Regions from separate parts of the Streptomyces sp. NPDC091376 genome, predicted to be linked through region 1. Evidence: riboswitches for the same ligand, from Rfam matches in the RefSeq annotation. Region 1 holds a riboswitch; each other region holds the start of a gene.

Region 1 (5,711 bases):
GTGGCGCTGCCGCCACCGGTGCTCCCGGTCGCCGCGGACCCGCCGAGGGAGCCGCCAGAGCCGGTCGAGCCGCCGGAAGTGGAAGTGCCGCCCGCCGCGGTGGACGAACCGCCGGCGCCGGACGAGCCGCCAGAGGTGGAACCGCCGCCCGTGGTGGACGAGCCCCCGGTGGCGGAACCGCCGGAGTTTCCGGATCCGCCCGAGCCCGGCGGCCGGCTGCTCGTGGGCCGTACCGGCGCGATCCGCGGCGGCGGATTGGTGGTGGACGTCTTGTTCTTGGAGAACGACCAGCCCTCGAAGCTGCCCGGCGGCGGCTTGCGGTTCATCACGCCCCACTGGCTGTACGTCCAGTTGCCGCCGTTCGGGGCGTGCCAGTACGACCAGTAGGCGGTCGCCGGAGGCGTGTCGATGCACGGCTCGCTCTCCGGCCCCGGCTTGCCCTCGATGCGGCAGATGAACGCCTCGCCCCAGCGGTTGGTGCCGGCGATCCGGATCCCCGCGTTCTTCAGCGCGGCGTGACCGGTGGCCTGGTCGCCCGGGGCACAGCGGATGATGGTCGTTCCGCCGAGCTCCTGAAAGTCGATCATCACAGTGACGCCGTTGGCGTTCGGGCAGTAGCCCGGGGTGCCCTTGCTGTGGTCGATGGAGTACGCGGCGGGCGCGGTGACCATGCCGATCCCGGCCGAGCCGAATGTGAGGGCGAGCGCGAGCACTCCGGAGCGGAGCTTGTGCCATTTCGGTGCCGTGGCGGTCATGTGTGGGCCCCCTGCCTGCGCTTGGCTACGCGGAAGGCGGCGTATCCGGCGGCGGTCAGCGCCGCTGCGGCGCTCCCGAGGACCAGTGCGCTGCTGCCGGTGCCGGCCAGCGGGCCGCTCCCGCCACTGGGGACGGGGTTGTTCGGGATGGTGGTGGTGCCGGCCGTGGGCATCGGGCTGCCGGATCCGTCGTGGGACGGGGCACTGCTCGGGTCGCCCGACGGGTCACCACTCGGGTCGTCGGACGGGTCCCCGCTCGGGTCGCCCGACGGATCGCCACTCGGGCCGTCGGACGGGTCCCCGCTCGGGTCACCCGAGGGGTCACCACTCGGGTCGCCACTCGGGTCAGGGCCCGGCCCCGGGTCGGTGAGGCCGATCTCCGCCAGCGGGATCTGCGCCAGCGCGAGCACTGCTTGCGGTGTGGAGCGGCGCCACTGGTCGCGCTGGAAGTCGGGGATGCCGTCGGCCTGTGCCCCGGCCAGCGCCTCGTCGTTGTAGGCGATGGTGCCGGTCTCCGCCGACGCGGCGCCGGCGTTGGACGAGGTGATCTGGCGTGCCTCGATCCAGTCGGCCGCCTTGTCGGCCGCTGCCTGGTGGCCTGTGGCGGCGAGCGCCTGGCCCCCGAGGCCCGTGCTGTTGGCGTTGGGGAATGCGGTGGGTCCTGAGCCGATCAGCGCACCGTCGTCGTGCTGGATGCCCGCCAGCCAGTCACCGCCCTTCTTCGCCGCCGCGGCGGCGCCCTCCGCGCCGTCCGCTGCCGCGGCGAGCAGTGCCTGTACGGCCATGGCGGTGGAGTCCGGGTCGAGCACCGCCTCGGCGCCCTGCGCGTCGCAGTCCCCGGAGACCGTGCCGCTGCCGAAGGCGTACGGGTAGAGGCGGAAGCCACCGGCCGCGCACTGCTGGTCGATCAGGAAGTCGACGGCGCTCTGCGGCACGTCACCGCTGCGCGCAAGGCCGACAACGGCCAGGGACTGGCCGAATGTGTTGCTGTAGTCGTTGCCGTCGAGGACCTTGTCCTTCAGCCGGCCCTCCTCCAGCCCCGCGTCGGGTCCGGCGATGAGGTCCAGCGTCTCCTGGCGCAGGTTGTACGCGCCGAACTTGGCCGGGTCCTCCCCCGCGACGACGGCCGCGTACAACAGCTTGGCGGTGGCACCCGCCACCCGCTGGCCGGGCTCGCTCCAGGCGTCGTAGCTGTTGTAGTCGCGCACGTGCACCTTGAGCGTGTCCACGACCTTGTCGGCCGCTTCCTCGTCCGCACCGGTCGCCTTGAGCGCGATGAGGGTGTCGACGGTCAGGCCCCAGTCGTACATCCCGGGCGAGAAGCCGGGTATCGCGCCGTTGTCGAGCTCGCCCGCCTGCCAGCGAGCGGCGGCGGTCGCGGCGTCCGGTCGCGGCTCGGCGAACGCGTTGGGGCTGAGGGTGATCAGGCCCGCGGCGAGGAACGAGCCCCCGGCACCGAGAACGGCGGCAACCTTGACCGGTGGTCTGACGCCGACCATGGCACAGATCCCTTCGATGAGGGCCGGCAACGGGCTCCCGGGACGCTGTCACAAAAAGGACCCTTGCGCGCATTCGGAATTCGGAAACCGAATACGGCAGGGCCCGGGAGGCAGTTGCCGGGCTCCACGCTGCAGACCATGACAGTGAGAAGCAGTGCACGTACGCAGTGGGTGCTCCGGCTCGCGGCAAGTAGTGCTCTTCCGCTCACGGTTGCAGGTCAGCGCCGGATTCACACCGGCTTTCCCCAGTTGCGTACGCATTCAGTTGTACGTCCGCCCGCAGACGGATCGGCCGCATCATATGCGCCTTTGTGCGAACGCGGCCACCCCTCCCGCTGCGGTACGCGCCACATCCGCCGATGCCCCGTCGCCCGCCGCTGCGCAATTCTGAGGGCGAGCGGCCCGGGGGATCGTCTGTGCGGCGGTTGTCCCTGTCGTGCACGGCCCTGAGCATCCCGGTCGCCGCCTCCACCGAGGGCAGTCACTGATGCTGCGGCCACGCGCCGTCCCCTGCGGCGCTCGGCTGGGAGCTGCGCCACGCGTACCGGCTCGGCCGCGCCGGAGAGTCGGTGGCGCTTCGCGCCCGATCCACCGCCGCAGGTGACCCGACGCAGCGCCGCGTGGCCGACGTCGGAAGTCACGGCGGTGGCGCCGGCGCGCTCGACGTGAATCGGCGTCTGTACTGCGGGAGGAGAAGGATGGCGTAGAGGACCCCGAACATCGTCCAGGCCAGGTAGAGCCCGGGCAGTGCGAGCCCGGCGTGGACCCCGAGGAGCCAGCCGAGCGGGATGAGCAGCGTGTAGTCGCTGGTCACGGACGCGATCATGACGGTTCGGGTGTCGCCTGCGGCTCGCAGCAGGGCGGCGTACGACATGGCGATCGCGAAAGGCGCCAGGCTGAGCAGCGCCAGCGGTGTCACCGACCAAGCCCTGTCGAGAACTTCGGGATCATCGGTCACCGACGCGAGCAGCGGGCGGCCGATGACGAGTGCGGCGGCGGACGGCAGGGCGAGCATCAGCAGGAGCAGTCGGGCGCCGGCCTTCCGCCAGGCCACCGCGCGGTCGTGACGACCGCCGCCCAGATCCTGGCCGGCCAGGATCGTGATGGCGGTGGAGGCGGAGGCCAGGAAGGTGAAGACGATGAGGGTGAGGTTGTCCACGATCCGGTAGGCGGCCAGGTCGGGAGTGCTCATGCGGGCGGCGAATCCCGCCATCAGCGCTTCGTTGACGTAACCGATGCCCAGGGTGCTCATCTCGGGCCAGCCGATCCGCCACAGTTCCTTGGCGGTGCCCGGTGGATCGTGCGCGCCCTTGGTACGCCTCGGCAGCCTGGTGCGGCAGTACAGGGCCAGGTAGCCCGTTCCCACGGCGGTGGCGGCGAACGTGGCGAGGGCAGCGCCGGTGACTCCGAGACCGGCGCGGAAGATGAGCAGCAGTCCGAGGGGCAGATTGACGGCGTTCACGAGCAGCGCGGTGTGCATCGCGGCACGCGTGGCGCCGATACCCGCGCACGCGGCCTGGAGTGTGAAGGAGACGGCGGCGAAGGGGACGGCGAACGCCACCAGGCGCAGATAGTCGGTGCCCGGTGCCATGACGTCGTCGGGAGCGCCCAGCACGGTCAGTGCCGTCGGGGCGACGGCGAACAGGACGGCACCGATGGCCACCCCGGCACCGGCGGACATGACCAGCCCGGCCCGTACGACACGGGCGACGTCCTCGTGCCGCCCGGCACCGTGACACCGGGCGACCTGGACCTGGACGGCGGTGGCCCAGCCGCGTACGACGATCAGGGCGATGAGGTACACGGGCGCGGCGAGCGCGAACGCACCGAGCGCGCGGGTGGACAGCCGGGCGAGCATGACCGTGTCCACCAGGTTGAGGGCGATCTGGGTGACACCGGCGATGAGCAGCGGACACGCGAGGGTCCACACACGGCGCACGGTCGGTGGTTCTGGGGTGTCCACGGCGCGGCTCGCGGCCGGGTGCTCCGGGTTGTTCACAGGGCGGCCTGGGCGGCTTCCAGCAGCTCGGGGTCGCGGTCGAGGAGGATGAGGGTGTCGACGCGGGAATCCTTCCAGGCGAGGATCCGATCGACGATGGCGGGCAGGGGTCCCGGCAGCGCGACCTGGTCCAGCAGTGTGTCGGGTACGGCGGCCACGGCGTCGCGCTTGCGACCGTCGGTCAGGTGGGTGCGAACGGTCCGGGCGGGGCCTTCGTAGCCCATCTGGCAGGCCACGTCGAAGTAGGTGTTACGTCCTCCCGGTCCTACGGCACCGATCAGGTGGGCGAACAGGGGTCGCAGTTTGTCGCGGCCCTCTTCGATCGTGTCGGCGCGTGCCACATAGAGGATCGGGTTGATCTTGATGTCGTCGGGTGTGCGGCCGGCCTTGGCGAGTCCTTCGTCGAGCGGGCGGGTCAGGGCCGCTTCGTGCTCGGGTGCGTACATCCCGGCCAACCAGCCGTCGGCGATCTCTCCGGTCAGTGCGACGTTGCGGGGGCCGATCGCGCCCAAGTGGACAGGGATGTGCGGACGTAGCGGGGTCATGTCGGACTTCACGGCGCGTGCGCTGCCGCTCGAGCCCGGCCCGCGGTAGGGCAGCGGGTAGAGCTCGCCGTCGTGCTCGACGCGCTCCTCGTGGGCGATCGCCTTGCGGACGACCTCGACGTACTCGCGGGTGCGCCGCAGCGGTCTGTCGTAGGGGCGGCCGTGCCAGCCCTCGACGATCCAGGGCACGGACAGCCCCAGGCCGAGCTGGAAGCGTCCTCCGGAGAGCATGTCCAGCGTCATGGCGGTCATGGCGGTGGCCGCGGGAGTGCGTGCGGGGATCTGCATCACCGCGGTGCCGAGTGCGATGCGCCGGGTGACGGCTGCCAGGTAGCCGAGGACGCTCACGGCGTCGGGGCCGTATTCCTCCACGCTCCAGACGGAGTCGACGCCGATGTCCTCGGCTCGTCGGACGATGGGGAGGATCTCTTCGACGGGTTCTCCGCCGTAGCCCAGGGCCAGCCCGAGACGCATGCAGTGGCTCCTTGTCGTGTGCCGGTGACTGCGGGACGAGGTGCGATCAGGAGAACGGGAGTGGCGCGCGGACGAGTTCGCCTTCGCGGGGCGGTCTGGGCAGCCAGCCGCGGGCGACGGGCTCGTGGTACAGCCGGCGGCCGCCAAGGAACGGGAAAGCGGCCGGGGCGTTGCAGGTCAACCCGGGCACCAGCACGCGCACGACGTGGAATCCCGCGGCCCTCACCTGGGGCGGGGTCAGGTCCACGGCGATGGCCCGCAGTCCTTGATCGGCGAGCATGCGGAGGTGGTCGTCCATGCCGGCCGGTTCACGGTGCCCACGGCCGTCGGGGGCGGGAGGTGTGTTCCGGGCGGTGCCGGGGGCGCGGAGGCGGTCCAGGCGGGATCCCTGCGTCCGTGGGTCGAGGTACACCTGGAGGTGCAGTCGTACGTCGTTGAC
Region 2 (5,711 bases), on a different contig from region 1:
GAGTCCGAGGACTCCGGCGACGCGGGCGCCCCGGCCGAGACCTGTTCGCCGCAGCCCGTCCCCGGGTATCCGGCGATCGCGCACAGCAGCGCGTCCGCGTTGTAGCGCAGAGGCTTGGCCACCGCGGCGAGCGCCTCGGCGCTGCTCGCGTCCGTACGCACCTGCGCGCAGCCGGTGCGCGGCGAGACGGGCGGGGTCTCGCCGGACGGCGCGTCCGTGGCGCTGCCGAAGTCGATGACGACGCCGACCCGCTTGGTGCCGGGCTTCGCGGGTGTGTCCGCGCACAGCGCGGCGAAGCCCGGGGCGGTGCGGGGCTTCGCCGAGTCCTGCGAGTCCGCGCTGACGGAGAAGCGGAAACCGTCCACCGTGCCGTCGGCCGGCCTGGCCGTCGCCGGGCCCTGGGTGGCGTACGCCCAGGACCCGCCGTCGGACTGCCAGAACGACCAGTACCGGTAGCCCGCCGCCTGCGCCGCCCCCGCCGCACCCAGCACCGTGACGACGGCGACGAGTGCGGCGCAGAGCGCGAGGACGAGCGCGGCCGGTCGCCCGCGCATCACTGCTGCTTGCTCTTGCGCCGGCCGCTGATCAGGATGCCGATCCCGGCGCCCGCCGCGACACCGGCGCCGATGAACCACCAGATGCCGGCGCTGTCGCCGCTCGTGCCCGACTCGGAGTCGTCGGCCTTCGCCTGCGGAGCCGCCGGCGCGGTCGTGGAGACCGGCGCGGGGCCGGTCGCGTTCAGCTGCTGGACCAGGTCCGCGCCGCCGAAGTCACGCGGGTCGGCGCCGAAGGCGTGCACGGCGAGGATCAGCTGCGCGTACGCGGCCGGGCCCGCCCCCTTCGCCCAGGCGGCGGAGTTCTGCTCCAGCCACCGTATGGCGTCGGACGCCTTGTCGGAGTGTCCTGCGGCCGACAGCGCGAGCACCGCGTCCGCCGTGTTGCCGAAGTCCGGCTTCGGGGCCGGGTCGGTGGCGCCGGGCAGCGGAGGCGAGTCCAGGTGACCGGTCTTCGCCAGCGCCTTCGCGAGGTACGCGGCGCCGTTGCGCGCGGACTGCTCGGGGGTCGCCTTGGCGGGCGTGGCGCACCGAGGCTCGCCGCCCGGCTTCGGTCCGGCCAGGATCATGCCCCGGCCCAGTCCGGCCAGTACGCCCGCCGCGGTGGCGTCGCCGTTCGCGAGGAGCTTGCCCGCCTTGTCCGGCTGGTAGGCGAACGCGCCGCCGCCCGCCGTGTCCGCGCACGGGATGGCGAACGAGACCAGCGCGTCGAACGGCGTCTTCCCGCTCTTCGACCTCAGCTCGCCCGGCCTCGCCTTCGCCGAGGCGAAGGCGCTGATCACGATCGAGGTGGAGTTGGCGTCGGAGGGCATGCCCGGGTTGTAGCTCCAGCCGCCGTCCTCGTTCTGCACGGACTTCAGCCAGCCGATGCCCTTGTTCACGGCGTCCCGGTGTCCGCCGAGGGCGCGCAGGGCCTGCACCGCGACCGCGGTGGCGTTGGTGTCCAGCATCGTCTTGGCGTCGCACGGCTTGGCGACGTCGGCACGGTACGAGGCGAAGCCGCCGTTCGCGCACTGCTGCCCGGTCAGCCAGTCGACGGCCTGGTCGGCGGGCACGGTCTTGACGACGTCCTGCGCGAGCAGCGCCAGCGACTGCCGCCACACACCGTCGTACGTCGGGTCCTGCGTGCCGTACAGCCCGGTGGGGAGCGCGGCCGAGGGGGAGGGGGACGGAGCGGGGGCGGCCGTCGCGGCCGGGGCACCGGCCACGCAGAGCACGGCGGAGGCGGCGGCGAGCGCTGCTGCGCTGCGGCGAACGGACATAGGGGGCTGGGCCTCTCCTGCGGGGAGCCGGGCACAGGCACGCATAGGTACCAGGCTCCGGCCCCGTATTCCTCGACGGTGCCTGCCAACGGGCCGGTCCCGATGGCACGAGCCGGTCACGGCCGGTACGAGGCGTTCCGACTCGCCGCCTGGCAGGGCGGCTCACGGTTGCGGGTCAGTGCCGGATTTGCACCGGCTTTCCCTCGTACGGGTGTGATGACGACTCGCACACTCTACCGGTGCGTATCCGGGACCCCCGGGGCTGCCCCTGGGGCTGCCCGTGAGCCGGTGGAGTCCGCAGGGTCAGCCGGTCGCGGTCGCGGTCGCGACGTACGTCACCGGCTCGCTGCCCGCCACCGCTTCCGCCCGCCCCAGTTTCACCAGCCGGCGCAGATGGGCCTCCGCCTCCGAGACCGCGATGTTGCGTGAGCCGTACGGGATCCGGTCCCAGGGACGGTTCCACTCCATGCGCACGGCCAGCTGCCACGGGGTGAGGGGGGTGGCAAGGAGCGACAGCAGTCCGGTGAGCCGCTCCTCGTGGTGGGCGAGCAGTTCCCGGACCCGGCCGGAGGCGTCGGTGAAGGCGTGCTGATGGGCGGGGAGCACCTCGGCGACGCCCAGGCGCCCGACGCGTTCCAGGGAGTCGAGGTAGTCGCCGAGGGGGTCGGTGACCGTGGAGTCGTCGGGGTCCTCGTAGAGGCCGATGTGCGGACTGATGCCGGGCAGCAGATGGTCGCCGGAGAAGAGCCGGCCGTGACCCGGGAGGTTCGCCGGGTGGTCCTCCTCCAGGTGCAGACACACATGCCCGGGAGTGTGACCGGGCGTCCATATCGCGCGCAGCCGCCGCCCGGCGAGGTCCAGCAGCTCACCGGGGACGATCTCCCGGTCGGGCAGTGCCGCCCGCAGCCCGGGCAGGGTCCGCATCCGCCCTTCGTCGCGGGCGGCGCGCAGCGGGGCGAGGTGCTCCTCGGGCGCCCCGACGGCGGCGAGCTTCCCGGCCAGGTAGTCGAGCCAGGCCCCGGGCCGTGCGTCCCGGGTGCGGCGTACGACGTCGATGTCGGCCGCGTGCATCGCGATCCAGGCACCGGACGCCTCGCGCACCTGACCGGACAGCCCGTGGTGATCGGGGTGGTGGTGGGTGACGACCACCCCGTGGACGTCGGCCGTCGCGATCCCCAGCGCGCCGAGACCCTCCGTGAGCGCGGTCCAGGACGCCGGATCGTCCCAGCCGGTGTCGACGAGGACCGGGCCGCGATCGGTGTCGAGGACATGGACCAGGGTGTGTCCGAGCGGGTTGTCCGGGATGGGGACCTGAAGGGACCAGACGCCTCCGCCGTGCTCCGTCACCTGTGGCATACGTCCTCGTCTCCCCTGAGCGGCACGGCCGTTGCCCACTATAACGAGAACTGATGCCCCGTCAGAACGGGTCGGAGTCGTTCGCCGGAATCCCCGGCTGCCCCCGCGCGCGCCCCGCAAGCCGTGCCGGACACCGCGACCGCGCCGCTGTGCCCCGCCGCCCAGTAGACGGTCCGCTCCGCAGTTGTCGCGGCTCGCGCCACGACCGGCCGGCGCGCAGGTACTCATGCGTGTCTGAGCACTCCGTACCGCGGGCCGGCCCGGCGCCGCCCTGGCCCCCGGGTCAGTGCGCCTCGGCCCGGCGGCCGGTGTGCAGGACCGCGAAGAGCCCCGTTTCGCGGGTGCCGTCCGGCAGGTGCCAGGCGCCCGCGATGTGGCCGGTCGCCCCGTGCGGAGGGAGGGTCGGGTCGTCCGGGGCAGGTCGCAGGACTCGGTGCAGGCGGAGGGTCATGCCGTGCGGTGCGGGCAGCTCGGTGCTCTCCCGGTCGTCGGCGGCTGTGCCGGCCACGTCCGTGGAGAGGGCGCCTTCACCGGTGTAGGAGCGGGTGACCTCCCGGTCCGGGACGTCACTGACGTTCTGGTCCTGGGCCTGTACCCGGCCGTCGATCAGGGCCGTCAACTGGGCGACCAGCACGGGGTCGTGGCAGCCGTCGTAGGCCCAGCGCCGTCCCAGCACCCCGTGTTCCATGGTGCCGATGAGAGCGTGCTCCGCGCCGGCGAGCGGGGCACCGCGATAGGTGAGCGGGACCAGGTAGGCGGTCGGGTGGGGAGTTGAGGCATCGGTGACCACCATGAACTCGATCCCGACCTCGCCCTGCGGGTCATCCAGCCGGAAGCCGCCGGCCTTGGCCAACTCCGGTTCGCCCGCCCCGCCGCAGTACCACGGGCGGGACGGGAGCCAGGAAGTGAGCAGTTCCAGCTTGGTCGGCTTGAGGGTGGTGCGGTGGATGACGGCCATGCCGAAGGTTCTCCTCCATCACGCGGATACGAGCCCTCACACCTTGCCATCCGCGCGGCTCCGGGGGAGCGGTTCTCCATCCGGCATGAACGCCGCGGTCGACCGTGTCGCGGGGGACGGTCGGGCGACGGTCGGGGACGGTCAGCGGGACGTGAGGGGGGTTTCGGACTCGACGCGGGTGAGCTTCTCGGGATTGCGGACGTAATAGAGGCCGGTGACGCGGGCGTTCTCCACGCGGAAGGCCAGCACACCGTCGATCACGCCGTCCAGGCGCAGGACGAGTCCGGGGTTGCCGTTGACCGTGGTGGACTCACTGGTGAAGGCGCCGCCGGCCTTGGCGAGGCTTCCGGCCATGTAGCGGAGCACCTTGTCGGCGCCGACGACCGGCCGCAGGGCCGCCAGCTTGAGGCCGCCGCCGTCGCTGACGAAGACCACGTCCGGGGCGAGTACGTCGAGCAGACCCTGGAGGTCCCCGGTCACGAGCGCGCGCTGGAACGAATGCAACGCTGCCCGGGCCTCTTCCGGGGAAACCGGTGTGCGCGGCCGACGGGCGTCGACGTGCCGGCGGGCGCGGTGGGCGATCTGGCGTGCGGCGGCGGGGCTCTTGTCGATCGCGGCCGCGATGTCGTCGTAGCCGATGTCGAAGACCTCGCGCAGCACGAAGACGGCGCGTTCGGTCGGTGAGAGGGTTTCGAGGATGAACATGAGTGCCAGCGACAGGTTCTCGGACAGTTCGATGTCCTCGGCCACGTCCGGCGCGGTCAGCAGGGGCTCGGGCAGCCAGGGGCCGACGTAGGCCTCCTTGCGCCGTTTGAGGGTGCGCAGCCGGTTGAGCGCTTGCCGGGTCGTGATCCGTACGAGGTAGGCACGCTGGTCCCGCACCTGCGCCAGGTCGACCTTGACCCACCGCAGCCAGGCCTCCTGGAGGACGTCCTCGGCGTCCGCCGCCGATCCGAGCATCTCGTAGGCGACGGTGAACAGCAGGTCCCGGTGGGCGACGAAGGCCTCCGTCGCGGGGTCGGTGACGTGGTCGTTCATGTCGTGCGCTTCGCTCTCTCGTGGTCGTACCCACGTGCCGCGAGCAGGCCGTGGGACATGTACCCAGTCTGGTGACGGGGCCCGTCGCCGGCAGCTTCCCCACTGATCAGGGGCACTGCGGCTCGGTCCTCCTCCGGCCGGACCGGTCGGTCCGGCCCACAGAGGAGCGCTTGGCGGCTAGGCGGGACGTCGGCTGCCGGACGGCGTCGTGCGGAGTTCCGGCTCAGGCGATTCCGGGCGGTCGGCGCCGGTGCCGCGGGATGCGCGGGAACTGGCCTTCCGCGCCCCGGACACCAACTTGTTGAGGGTGAACCGGCAGGCGATCTCCTTGACGCCGGCACCGGGCCGCCCGCCGATGCTGAGCGCGTTCACCTTGTCGTTCGGGTAGGAGAACTGGGTGACGCCCTCGTCCCGGCCGAGGCTGAGGCACTGCCCGGCGAAGAACATCCGGACGGGAGCGGGTGTCTTCCCCGCGATGCGGCGCAGGATCGTGTCGGCGGCCGCCGGGCCCAGCTGTACGGCGGCCTGGCAGCTCATCCGGAA
Region 3 (5,711 bases), on a different contig from region 1:
CCCGCCTGGCCAGGTCCAGTGCGAACTCGGCGCGTTCCGACTCCACCTTGTTGTCGGAGCCGTGGCGCCGCTGGCCCGCCCGTTCCGGCACCCGGTCGAGGTAGGTCGTGTAGCCCACCAGGTCGTCGGCGCCGGCCAGCGCGCCCCGCGTCTGCGGCGTCAGCCACAGCGGCCCGGCCGGGCCGGTGCCGACGACCACGACCTCGCCCCGGGGACGCGCGGCGGGAGGCACGGCGTCGACACGGCTCGGCAGCACCGCCACCGAGAAGTACGGCACCGACTCCGGGTCCACGTCCGCCAGCCGCTCCGTGCGCTCGCCGTCCATCGTGGCGCGCTCGACGTACCGCGCGTCCTCCAGCCGCCCTGCCCGGTCCAGCGCGCGCCGCACGGCGGGGAAGGTGCGCCCCAGCTTCATCACCACCGCGGAGTCGGTGGCGGCGAGACGGGCCGTCAGCTCCTCCTCGGGCAGTGTGCCCGGGATGATCGTCAGCACTTCCTCGGCCTCGCACAGCGGCTCCCCGAGCCGTGCGGCGGCCGCGCTCACCGAGGTGACCCCGGGGATCACCTCGGTCGGATAGCGATGGGCCAGCCGCTTGTGCATGTGCTGGTACGAGCCGTAGAAGAGCGGATCGCCCTCGGCGAGCACGGCCACGGTCCGCCCGGCGTCGAGGTGCGCCGCGAGCCGCTCCGCCGCCTCCTCGTAGAAGTCGTCGAGCGCGCCGCGGTACCCGCCGGGATGGTCGGTGGTCTCCACCGTGATCGGGTACATCAGCCGCTCCTCGATGTGGTCGGAGCGCAGGTGCTTCGCCACGATGGAACGCGCGATGGACCGGCCGTGGCGGGCACTGTGGTACGCCACCACGTCGGCCTCGGCGATGACTTCGACCGCCCGCAGAGTCATCAGGGACGGGTCGCCGGGACCCAGCCCGACTCCGTACAGTCGGCCGGCCTGCTGCGTGCTCACTCTGCCTCACTCGCTATCGCGTTGATCGCCGCCGCGGCCATGGCGCTGCCGCCGCGCCGCCCCCGTACCACCAGGTGCTCGATGCCGCCGCCGTGTCCGGCGAGGGCGTCCTTGGACTCGGCGGCGCCGATGAAGCCCACCGGGACGCCGATGACGGCCGCCGGGCGGGGCGCTCCCTCGCCGATCATCTCCAGGAGCCGGAAGAGAGCGGTGGGCGCGTTGCCGACGGCGACGACCGAGCCCTCCATCCGGTCGCGCCACAGTTCGAGGGCGGCGGCGCTGCGGGTCGTTCCGAGGTCCGCGGCGAGCGCGGGCACGGACGGGTCCGACAGCGTGCATATCACCTCGTTGTCGGCGGGCAGCCGCTTGCGGGTGACACCGCTCGCGACCATCTGCGCGTCGCAGAGGATCGGCGCACCGGCGCGCAGGGCCGCGCGGGCGCGGGCCACGACAGCGGGCGAGTACACGAGATCGCGGACGAGGTCGACCATGCCGCAGGCGTGGATCATCCGCACCGCGACCTGGCTGACGTCGGCGGGCAGCGCGGCGAGGTCGGCCTCGGCGCGGATCGTGGCGAAGGACTGGCGGTAGATCTCCGCGCCGTCCTTCTCGTAGTCGAACACTGTGGTCTCGCTCATTTCGTCGTACTCGTACGGTCCTGGGCCCGGGTGTCGGTCCGGTCGGCGGCAGAGGCAGGGGTCTGGGCGGAGGCGTGGGCGGAAGTGGAGGTGGTGCCGGAGAACGGCTCGGTGACGCGGTACGTGCCGTCGGCCGTGGCCACGACGTCCACGTAAGCGCCGTGGGGCCGGCCGCAGCGGCGCTCGCAGCCGGACCAGTACACCGGCGGACCGCCGTGGCGGGCAGCCGTGCCGGCCCGTACGCCGGCCGTCGCGTCGGCCCGTACGTCGGCCAGCGACCTGGCGCACCCGGGGCGGCCGGTGCAGGCGCCGACCCCGTACCAGGGGGAGCCGGCGTCCGTGACGAACCCCGCGTCGGCGAGCCGCCCGAGCCGGGCCCCGGCCACGTCCCGGCTGCCGAACCCGGGCACGACGACCCCGCGCCACGGGGTGAGCCGCACCTCGCCGCCCGGAGCGGGGAGAAGGTGCCGCAGTTGTGCGACGCCGAGCCGCCCGAGCGGCGCGGCCACGGAAAGGGACCAGCCGCCGGGCCCCTTCACGATCCCCGGCAGAGGTCCCGCCCGCACAGCCTCGACGGTGTCGCGGACGCGGGGCTCCGGGGGCCGGGCCTCCGCCGGGACGCCCGCTCGCTCCAGGTGCGCCCCCAGTGCCGGCTCCCGGTCCGCCGGCAGTTCCCGTACCCGCCACGCGCCCGTGTCCGACGCCGCTTCCAGGAAGGCGCCCGCAGCCGCCAACGCGGCCCGCGCCGCGTCGTCCGCGCGTACGCGGAAGGCGGCGGCGCCCACCCGTAGGACCGCCGAACCCTCCGCCTCTGCGAGCAAGGTCACATCCGCGCCGAGTCCCGCCACATCTCCCCGCCCGTCGTCCAGGGCGAACAGGAAACGGCCCGAGAGCCGCGCCGCCCGGCCGCTCGCGCACAGCAGCGCGTCCAGCTCCCGCGCCCACAACTGCACGTCGCCACAGCCGAGTCCGTCGAGTCCGGCCAGCGGCGAGGCCACGACATTGCGCACCCGCTCATGGGTGTCGGACGGCAACAGGCCGCACTCCCGCAGCAGCCCCGCGAGCTCCGCACCGCATCCCCCGGCGAGGCCGCGCAGTTCCACGTTCCCCCGGGACGTGATGCTGACCGCACCGTCGCCCAGTCGCTCCGCCGCATCGGCCAGCACCATGAGCTGACGCGCCGTCAGAAGTCCGGCGGGTACGCGGAGTCGGGCCAGTGGCCCGTCGTCCGCCGCGTGCAGCCGCAGCGCGCCGGGGCAGGCGTCACCTCGGTCCCGTATGCGAGGTTCGCCCGGGTCCGCCGGGGTTGTGGGTGTGGGCGGCATGGCCGCGAGCATACCCACGGCGCAGGCAGCCTCTACTATGCAGACGGCACAGGGTCCCAGGACCCTAGGGAGGAAGCCCGGTGAGAATCCGGCGCGGTCCCGCCACTGTGAACCGGGCCTCGACTTGGCGGCCGGGTGAGTCAGGAACTCCCGCCGACGACGACCACCCGGGGCGCGGAAACCCCGAGGAAGGCCTGCGCACGCGATGACGCACGCGACGACGCCCCCGGCGACGCCCACGATCCTGCTGCTGTCGACCTCCGACACGGACCTGCTCAGCGCCCGCGCGGCCGCGGGACCGGTTCCGTACCGCTTCGCGAACCCCTCCCGCCTCCGCCTCGACGAGCTGCCCGAGCTCCTCGAGGGCACCGCCCTCGTCGTCGTACGCCTCCTCGGCGGCATCCGCGCCTGGCAGGAGTGGATCGACGCCGTGCTCGCCCACGACCGGCCCGTCGTCGTGCTCACCGGCGAACAGGCTCCGGACGCCCAGCTGATGGAGGCCTCCACCGTCCCCATCGGCATCGCGGCCGAGGCGCACGCCTACCTCGCACACGGCGGCCCGGACAACCTGGAGCAGCTCGCCCGGTTCCTGTCCGACACGGTCCTGCTCACCGGCCACGGCTTCGAGCCCCCGGCTCCCGCCCCCACCTGGGGTCCCCTCGACCGCGTCCCGCGCGGCACGACCGGCCCCACGGTCGCCGTGCTCTACTACCGCGCCCACCACATGAGCGGCAACACCGCCTTCGTCGGCGCCCTCTGCGACGCCATCGAGGACGCGGGCGGCCAGGCCCTTCCCCTCTACGTCGCCTCGCTCCGCGCCCCCGAGCCCGAGCTGGTCGACCGGCTCGGCGGCGCCGACGCCGTCGTGACCACGGTCCTCGCCGCCGGCGGCACCAGGCCGGCCGAAGCACAGGCCGCCGAGATGGAGGTGACGGTGCGAAGCGCCGCCGTTCAGGGTGGTGATGGGCGACGGGCGGGCGACGAGGCATGGGACGCGGGCGCGCTCGCCGCGCTCGACGTGCCCGTGCTCCAGGCGCTGTGTCTGACCGGGTCGCGCAGCGCCTGGGAGGAGAGCGACGAGGGCCTGTCCCCGCTGGACGCCGCCAGCCAGGTCGCCGTGCCCGAGTTCGACGGGCGGCTGATCACCGTCCCGTTCTCCTTCAAGGAGATCGACGAGGACGGCCTCCCGGCCTATGTCGCCGACCCCGAGCGCGCGGCCCGCGTCGCCGGGATCGCGGTACGCCACGCCCGGCTCCGCCACATCCCGAACGCCGAGAAGCGCCTCGCGCTCGTCCTCTCCGCGTACCCGACGAAGCACTCCCGCATCGGCAACGCGGTCGGCCTCGACACCCCCGCGTCCGCCGTCACGCTGCTGCGCCGACTCCGCGACGAGGGCTACGACTTCGGCGCCGAGGAGATCCCCGGTCTGTCATCGGGCGACGGCGACGAGCTGATCCGCGCGCTCATCGAGGCGGGCGGCCACGACCAGGACTGGCTCACCGAGGAGCAGCTCGCCCGCAACCCGGTCCGCATCCCCGCCGCCGACTACCGGCGCTGGTACGCGACCCTGCCCGCGGAGCTGCGCGAGCACGTCGAGGAGCACTGGGGTCCCGCGCCCGGCGAGATGTTCCTGGACCGCTCCCGCAACCCCGAAGGCGACATCGTCCTGGCGGCCCTGCGCCGCGGGAACCTCCTGATCGTCATCCAGCCGCCGCGCGGCTTCGGCGAGAACCCGATCGCGATCTACCACGATCCCGACCTGCCGCCCTCGCACCACTACCTGGCCGCCTACCGCTGGATCGCGGCCGCCGCGTCGGACGGCGGCTTCGGCGCCGACGCGATGATCCACCTCGGCAAGCACGGCAACCTGGAGTGGCTGCCCGGCAAGAACGCCGGACTGTCCGCCGCCTGCGCGCCGGACGCCGCACTCGGTGATCTGCCGCTGGTCTACCCGTTCCTCGTCAACGACCCGGGCGAGGGCACCCAGGCCAAGCGCCGGGTGCACGCCACCCTCATCGACCATCTCGTCCCGCCGATGGCCCGCGCAGACTCCTACGGCGACATCGCGCGCCTGGAGCAACTGCTCGACGAGTACGCGCAGATCTCCTCGATGGACCCGGCGAAGCTCCCCGCCATCCGCGCCCAGATCTGGACCCTGATCCAGGCCGCGAAGCTCGACCACGACCTCGGGCTGGACGACCGCCCCGACGACGACGGCTTCGACGACTTCCTGCTGCACGTCGACGGCTGGCTGTGCGAGGTCAAGGACGCCCAGATCCGCGACGGTCTGCATGTCCTCGGCGGCGCCCCCACCGGTCCCGAGCGGGTCAACCTGGTCCTCTCCATCCTCCGCGCCCGCCAGATCTGGGGCGGTGCGACGGCCCTGCCCGGGCTGCGCGAAGCCCTCGGCCTCGACGAGTCGGCCGCGACCCGCACCACCGCCGACGAGGCGGAGGCGGCCGCCCGCGCGCTGGTCGAGGCGATGGAGGCGGCCGACTGGAATCCGGCCGCCGTCGCCTCCGTGTCCCAGGGGCACGGGCAGGCCGTCGCCGACATCCTCGACTTCGCCGCCCGTGAGGTCGTCCCGCGCCTCGCCGCGACGACCGACGAACTCGACCACGCCGTCCACGCGTTGAACGGCGGCGCCGTACCGGCCGGCCCCTCCGGATCGCCCCTGCGCGGCCTCGTCAACGTGTTGCCGACGGGCCGCAACTTCTACTCCGTCGACCCCAAGGCCGTGCCCTCCCGCCTCGCCTGGGAGACCGGCCAGGCCCTCGCCGAGTC
Region 4 (5,711 bases), on a different contig from region 1:
GGCAGGCCCAGCAGCACATTGCGCCACACCCGCTTCCAGGGCATCAGCCGGGGCGCCTGGAACGCCACGGCCCGCCGCTCGGGCACGAGGACCGTTCCCTCGATGTCCCGGTCGAGACCCGCGAGGACCCGTAGCAGTGTCGACTTCCCGCAGCCGCTGTGTCCGAGCAGCGCGGTGAACTCCCCGGGGCGGAGCGTCAGATCGAGGCCGTCGATCACCGGACGGCCGTCGAAGGAACGGGTCAGCCCTTCGACCCGGACGGCGGCCGTCCTGCCCGCCGCTGTGTTCACTGTCCCTTGAACGTCGGTCGCCATTGCAGCAGCAGCCTTTCGAGAGTGCGGACGAGGGCGTCGGCCAGCAGGCCGAGGAAGGCGTAGACGACGAGGCAGACGACGATGACATCGGTCCGGAAGAACTCCCGGGCCTGGTTCATCAGGAAGCCGATCCCGGCGTCCGCGTTGATGGACTCGCCGAAGACGAGCGCCAGCCAGGCGGTGGCGAGCGAGTAGCGCAGTCCCGTCATGGCGCCGGGCAGCGCTCCCGGCAGGACGACATGGCGGATCAGCCCCCAGCGGCCGAGACCCAGTGAATGCCCGGCCTCGACGAGCTGCTCGTCGACGCCTCGGATGCCGGCGTAGACGTTGAGATAGAGATGGAAGGCGACACCGAGGGCGATGAGCGCGACCTTCGGCGCCTCGCCGATGCCCAGCCAGATGATGAACAGCGGGATCAGCCCGACCCAGGGGACCGTACGCAGCATCTGCACGGTCGCGTCGACGAGGTCCTCGCCGAGCCGGGACAGACCGGAGACCAGGGCCAGGGCGATGCCGATCGCGCCACCGAGGAGCAGCCCCGCGGCGACCCGCCGCAGTGAGACACCCATGGCGTTCGGCAGGGTGCCGTCGGCGACCAGGTCCCCGGCGGCGCGGGCGATGGTCCCGGGCGAGGCGAGCGTGTCCGGGCTCAGGAACCCGGTGGAGCTGGACACCTGCCACAGCACGAGCAGGAGCACCGGGCCCACGGTGCGCCGCAGCCAGCGAGGTACGGAGCGCAGGCCGGCGCGGCCGCCGCGTGCTCCGGCCGGGGTGACGGCTTCGAGTGCGGGCTCGACGGAGTCGACCGGCACCTCGGCCGGAGCGTTCTTGGATACGGCGGAGATGTCCGGTGGGGCGTGATCGACGGTCATGGAGGCTCCTGGGCAGGGGAGGGCAAACCCCGGCGCAGGCTGCGGCGCCACGGCATGGCCGTGGACGGCAGGACGGGCGGGGCGGGAGGGAGGAGAAGGGCGGGTCAGCGTCCGGCGCGCGTCGACGGCGCTCGGCGAACGCAGGCACTCAGGGCGCGACGAGTGGATGCGGGCCGCGGCGTCATGGGCGCTACGACGAGGAACGCGGCGCGCACCGGGCGCGCTTCAGGCACTGAGAAGGCGTCAGCAGCCGCGACGACACGCGGCGGAAGCCACCCGCAGCAGGTCGATGTGACCGCGCGTGGTGAGCAGGGCTGTACGCAACATGGCGCAGAACGTAGCGACCGGTTCCGCCACCGGTCAACGCCGTCTCGTACTGCGGACGCGCGATCCTGCGGGATGGGCGAGAGGATGGAGGTATGCCCGACGCCTTCACCACCCGAGTTCTGAACGTGGCCACCGGCACGGCGGAGGCCGTGACGGATCTGACGCGCGAGTGCGCGGAATTCCTCGACGAGACCGCCGACGGTCGCGACGGCCTGCTCCATGTGTTCGTGCCCCACGCCACCGCGGGGATCGCGGTCATCGAGACCGGCGCGGGCAGCGACGACGATCTGCTGGCCGCACTGCACGTCCTGCTCCCCGCCGACGACCGCTACCAGCACCGCCACGGCAGCCCGGGCCACGGCCGCGACCACGTCCTGCCCGCGCTCGTGCCGCCGCACGCGACGCTGCCGGTCATCGGCGGCCGGCTGGAGCTCGGCACCTGGCAGTCGGTCTGTCTGGTCGACACCAATAAAGACAAAGGCAACCGTCAAGTGCGGTTGAGCTTCCTGGGCTGATCGCAGCCTCCTTCCTCGAGGACATCCTGCGACTCGACTTCCGCCCGGAGCTGGACGCCTGGCGCACCATGCCGATGCGCGCGCTCGTCGTCGCGAACCGCACGGTGGACGGGGCAGTCCGGCAGTTCGTCGTCGACGCCAGGCCGAGCGGCGTACGCGGCACCGCCTCCGACCCGGTCGACGTCCCGGCCGCGTACGAACTGGACGACCTGACTTACGGCATCCTGTGGGCCATGTCGGGATTCGAGGCGGCCCTGCTCGGCGACGACCAGGTCCTGCACACCTCGCTGGCTTCGCTCACCGCTTCCCCAGGCTCGCCGCTCGCCTCCGACCACGGCCTGACCGAAGTGTCCACGATGCTGATCGGCTCGGAGACCGCGGCCCGGTACATCCTGGGCCACCGTGACCACCTGGGCGACGCACCCGTCTTCTGGACCAGGGAACCGCGCGGTGAGGAGGCCGCCACCTGGCTGTTCTTCCGGCACAAGTACCGCTACCTCGAACGAATGGCGCCCCGGCGTCCAGGCGGTACCAGCGGCCGGGGGTTCTGCGTCCCCGAGACGGCGGTCGCCTCCTCGCCGGCGTACGAGCGCGTTCTGCTTTTCCTCGCCATCGCCCTCATGGAGTCCGTCGGCATCCGCACCTGGGTCACCGGCGACGGAGGCTTCGCCCACACCGACGGTTTCGCCCTCTCCCGGGCGCCGGGCTGTCATCGCCTCACGGGTACGGACCGAGGGAGCTGGGCGAAGACGTACGTCACCAACGTCGAGGCGTTCGGCGCCGGCACTCTCGCCCATGACCCCGCCACCGGCGGGATACTTCCGCACATCCACGTCTCCGCCGGCCTGAGGGCTCAGTCCGCCGACGGCAGGACGAGCCACCTCCTCAGCGCCAAGGTCCAGTTCCTCGGCGAGCTGCTGATCGTGGAGGTCACGTCGCCCACGATGACCTGGCCCCGGAACCCCGACCTCTACGACGTGCCGCTGCTCACGTTCGGCTGAGCGGCAGGAGCCGCCGGAGCCAGTGGTGGGTGGGCGCGATCACCTTGATCGCATCCGCCAGCCAGGCGCGTGCCGGAGCGTCGAGCAGCGGCAGTACCGCCTCGAAGTCGGTCTCGTCCTTGTCCCGGGTCGCCTTCGCCTTGTAGAAGAGCTGGACCTCGGGCGCGAGATACGGGATGCCTGTCGCGCTCCGTGCGCCCGAGCTGGTCGATCGGGAGCCGGATCGCCGGGGTGCGCCGCGAGACCCACGGCTGTCCGGGGACGTCGTCAGTGACGGCGCCCTGGCCGTCTCGGAGCTCGTGGCGAACGCGTACGAGCACGCGTGCGGCCCGTACGAGGTGCATGTCCGCTCGGCCGCCGGCAGATACATGAGATTCATGACAGGGACCCTCTGCTCCCCGCGGGCCTCTACCGCGGTGACACGTCGTCGGATCCCGAACCGGTCGAGGAGGCAGGCGGGTTGCTCGTCGAGCGTGGACGGGGCCTGCGCATCGTGAACGAGCTGGCCCAAGGGCAGTGGGGCCTGCTCGCCGGGCCGGCGGTGCTGACCACCTTCCGCCGGGCCGCGCGCAAGGCCCGCTTCCGTGCGCCGGTGCGCTTCGCTGACCCTCGGACGGCGGATTCCGAATCACGCTGACCAGCCGACTTCTGGCGGATGACCCCCCAGCACTGGATTTACTAGGACGTCCAACTATATATTCGAGAGGTAAGCCCGCGGTGCAGGGAAGCCGGTGTGAATCCGGGACGGTCCCGCCACTGTGACCGGGGAGTACGTCGTCGAGCGATACGCCACTGACGAGCTGGATGTCGGGAAGGCGGACGGCGCGCGCTGATCCGGGAGTCAGGATACCGGCCGTGGGGTGTTCCGTGTTGTCCACGAGGATGGAGCTGACACGCATGGCACCGGTGTGTACCCACGACCCTGGTGAGCCTGTCGTCTGACGGGGCTCCGGCCATACGCGATCTCGCGCCCCCGGCACCCGTACGCCACCCGCGTGCGTGTGCGAGGCCGGCGCGCCATCCTCGGATCCCTCCTGACGAGAGCAGGCAGTCATGGTCCGCGAGCATGAACGCGCCCCCGTGCGCGAGTTGACGCACTTCGTCGGCGGCAAGCACACCCCGGGAACATCGGGGTCCTACGGCGAGGTGTACGACCCCAACACCGGCGAGGTCCAGGCCCTGGTGCCGCTGGCGAGCCGGGCCGAGACCGAGGCGGTGATCGCCGACGCCGCCCAGGCGCAGGGTGCGTGGGGGGAGTGGAATCCACAGCGCCGCGCCCGCGTTCTGATGCGGTTCCTGCAACTTGTGGAGCAGGAGAAGGACGATCTGGCCCGGCTGCTGTCCGCCGAGCACGGCAAGACGATCGCCGACGCGCACGGCGACATCCAGCGCGGCCTGGAGGTCGTGGAGTTCGCCGCCGGCATCCCGCATCTGCTCAAGGGCGAGTTCACCGACAACGCCGGCACCGGCATCGACGTCCACTCGCTGCGCGCCCCGCTCGGCGTGGTCGCCGGGATCACACCGTTCAACTTCCCCGCGATGATCCCCCTGTGGAAGGCCGCTCCGGCCCTGGCCTGCGGAAACGCCTTCATCCTCAAGCCGTCCGAGCGGGATCCGTCCGTTCCGCTGCGGCTCGCGGAGCTGTTCCTGGAGGCCGGCCTCCCGCCCGGGGTCCTGAACGTCGTCAACGGCGCCCGAGAGTCCGTCGAGACCCTCCTCGAAGACCCGCGCGTGGCGGCTCTCGGCTTCGTCGGCTCGACGCCGATCGCCGCGCACGTCTACGCGACCGCCGCCGCCAACGGCAAGCGCGCCCAGTGCTTCGGCGGCGCGAAGAACCACATGATCGTGATGCCGGACGCCGACCTCGACCAGGCCGTGGACGCCTTGATCGGTGCCGGGTACGGCTCGGCGGGGGAGCGCTGCATGGCGATCTCCGTCGCCGTCCCGGTGGGCGAGGACACCGCCGACGCGCTCGTGGCCCGGCTGAAGGAGCGCATCGGCTCGCTGAGGATCGGCCGCAGCGACGACCCCGAGGCCGACTTCGGTCCCCTGGTCGGCCGCGACGCCGTCGACCGGGTCCGCTCCTACGTCGACCTCGGAGTCGAGGAAGGCGCCGAACTTGTCGTGGACGGAAGGGACTTCGTCCTCCCCGGCCATGAGAACGGCTTCTTCGCCGGTGCCTCTCTCTTCGACCGGGTCACGCCCGCGATGCGCATCTACCAGGAGGAGATCTTCGGGCCGGTGCTGTGCGTCGCGCGCGCCGCCGACTACGAGGAAGCGTTGCGCCTGCCCAGCGAGCACACCTTCGGCAACGGCGTCGCCATCTTCACCCGGGACGGCGACACCGCCCGTGATTTCACCCGGCGCGTGAACACCGGCATGGTCGGCGTCAACGTGCCCATCCCGGTGCCGGTCGCCTATCACACCTTCGGTGGCTGGAAGCGCTCCGGATTCGGCGACCTCAACCAGCACGGTCCTGACGCCATCCGCTTCTACACCCGGACGAAGACGGTCACCTCGCGCTGGCCCGCCGGTCTCCGCGAAGGCGCGAGCTTCACGATTCCCACGATGGGTTGAGCGACATGACCAGCACTCTGCTCACCGAGGACCAGCAGGCCCTCGTGGAGACCACGCTCGACTTCGCCCAGGACCACCTCGCCCCGCACGCCCTGGACTGGGACC

The links. A riboswitch is a leader RNA that binds a small molecule or an ion and turns the genes downstream of it on or off. The one in region 1 is predicted to bind cobalamin.
Region 2: it holds a riboswitch for cobalamin, as region 1 does, so the genes downstream of both, ACIQMR_RS01365 (prenyltransferase/squalene oxidase repeat-containing protein) here and ACIQMR_RS34975 (hypothetical protein) in region 1, are expected to answer to the same signal.
Region 3: it holds a riboswitch for cobalamin, as region 1 does, so the genes downstream of both, cobN (cobaltochelatase subunit CobN) here and ACIQMR_RS34975 (hypothetical protein) in region 1, are expected to answer to the same signal.
Region 4: it holds a riboswitch for cobalamin, as region 1 does, so the genes downstream of both, ACIQMR_RS18905 (CoA-acylating methylmalonate-semialdehyde dehydrogenase) here and ACIQMR_RS34975 (hypothetical protein) in region 1, are expected to answer to the same signal.

Annotation. Positions count from the first base shown of each region.
Region 1 is NZ_JBIVUF010000027.1:52,547-58,257, forward strand. It holds gene ACIQMR_RS34970 (hypothetical protein) at 1-755, opposite strand, end outside; gene ACIQMR_RS34975 (hypothetical protein) at 752-2,254, opposite strand; cobalamin riboswitch at 2,403-2,547, opposite strand; gene ACIQMR_RS34980 (MATE family efflux transporter) at 2,892-4,253, opposite strand; gene ACIQMR_RS34985 (LLM class F420-dependent oxidoreductase) at 4,250-5,272, opposite strand; gene ACIQMR_RS34990 (YcaO-like family protein) at 5,319-5,711, opposite strand, start outside.
Region 2 is NZ_JBIVUF010000001.1:308,547-314,257, forward strand. It holds gene ACIQMR_RS01360 (SCO2322 family protein) at 1-554, opposite strand, end outside; gene ACIQMR_RS01365 (prenyltransferase/squalene oxidase repeat-containing protein) at 554-1,816, opposite strand; cobalamin riboswitch at 1,927-2,061, opposite strand; gene ACIQMR_RS01370 (MBL fold metallo-hydrolase) at 2,120-3,172, opposite strand; gene ACIQMR_RS01375 (1,4-alpha-glucan branching protein) at 3,456-4,130, opposite strand; gene ACIQMR_RS01380 (RNA polymerase sigma-70 factor) at 4,272-5,168, opposite strand; gene ACIQMR_RS01385 (NAD(P)/FAD-dependent oxidoreductase) at 5,346-5,711, opposite strand, start outside.
Region 3 is NZ_JBIVUF010000002.1:360,289-365,999, reverse strand. It holds gene ACIQMR_RS05980 (precorrin-2 C(20)-methyltransferase) at 1-964, opposite strand, end outside; gene ACIQMR_RS05975 (precorrin-8X methylmutase) at 961-1,602, opposite strand; gene ACIQMR_RS05970 (cobalamin biosynthesis protein CobG) at 1,599-2,927, opposite strand; cobalamin riboswitch at 2,961-3,096, shown strand; gene cobN (cobaltochelatase subunit CobN) at 3,133-5,711, shown strand, end outside.
Region 4 is NZ_JBIVUF010000008.1:77,707-83,417, forward strand. It holds gene ACIQMR_RS18870 (ABC transporter ATP-binding protein) at 1-314, opposite strand, end outside; gene ACIQMR_RS18875 (ABC transporter permease) at 287-1,186, opposite strand; gene ACIQMR_RS18880 (putative leader peptide) at 1,430-1,513, opposite strand; gene ACIQMR_RS18885 (secondary thiamine-phosphate synthase enzyme YjbQ) at 1,606-2,028, shown strand; gene ACIQMR_RS18890 (hypothetical protein) at 2,103-3,029, shown strand; gene ACIQMR_RS18895 (hypothetical protein) at 3,016-3,408, opposite strand; gene ACIQMR_RS18900 (hypothetical protein) at 3,490-3,666, shown strand; cobalamin riboswitch at 3,728-3,902, shown strand; gene ACIQMR_RS18905 (CoA-acylating methylmalonate-semialdehyde dehydrogenase) at 4,083-5,606, shown strand; gene ACIQMR_RS18910 (acyl-CoA dehydrogenase family protein) at 5,612-5,711, shown strand, end outside.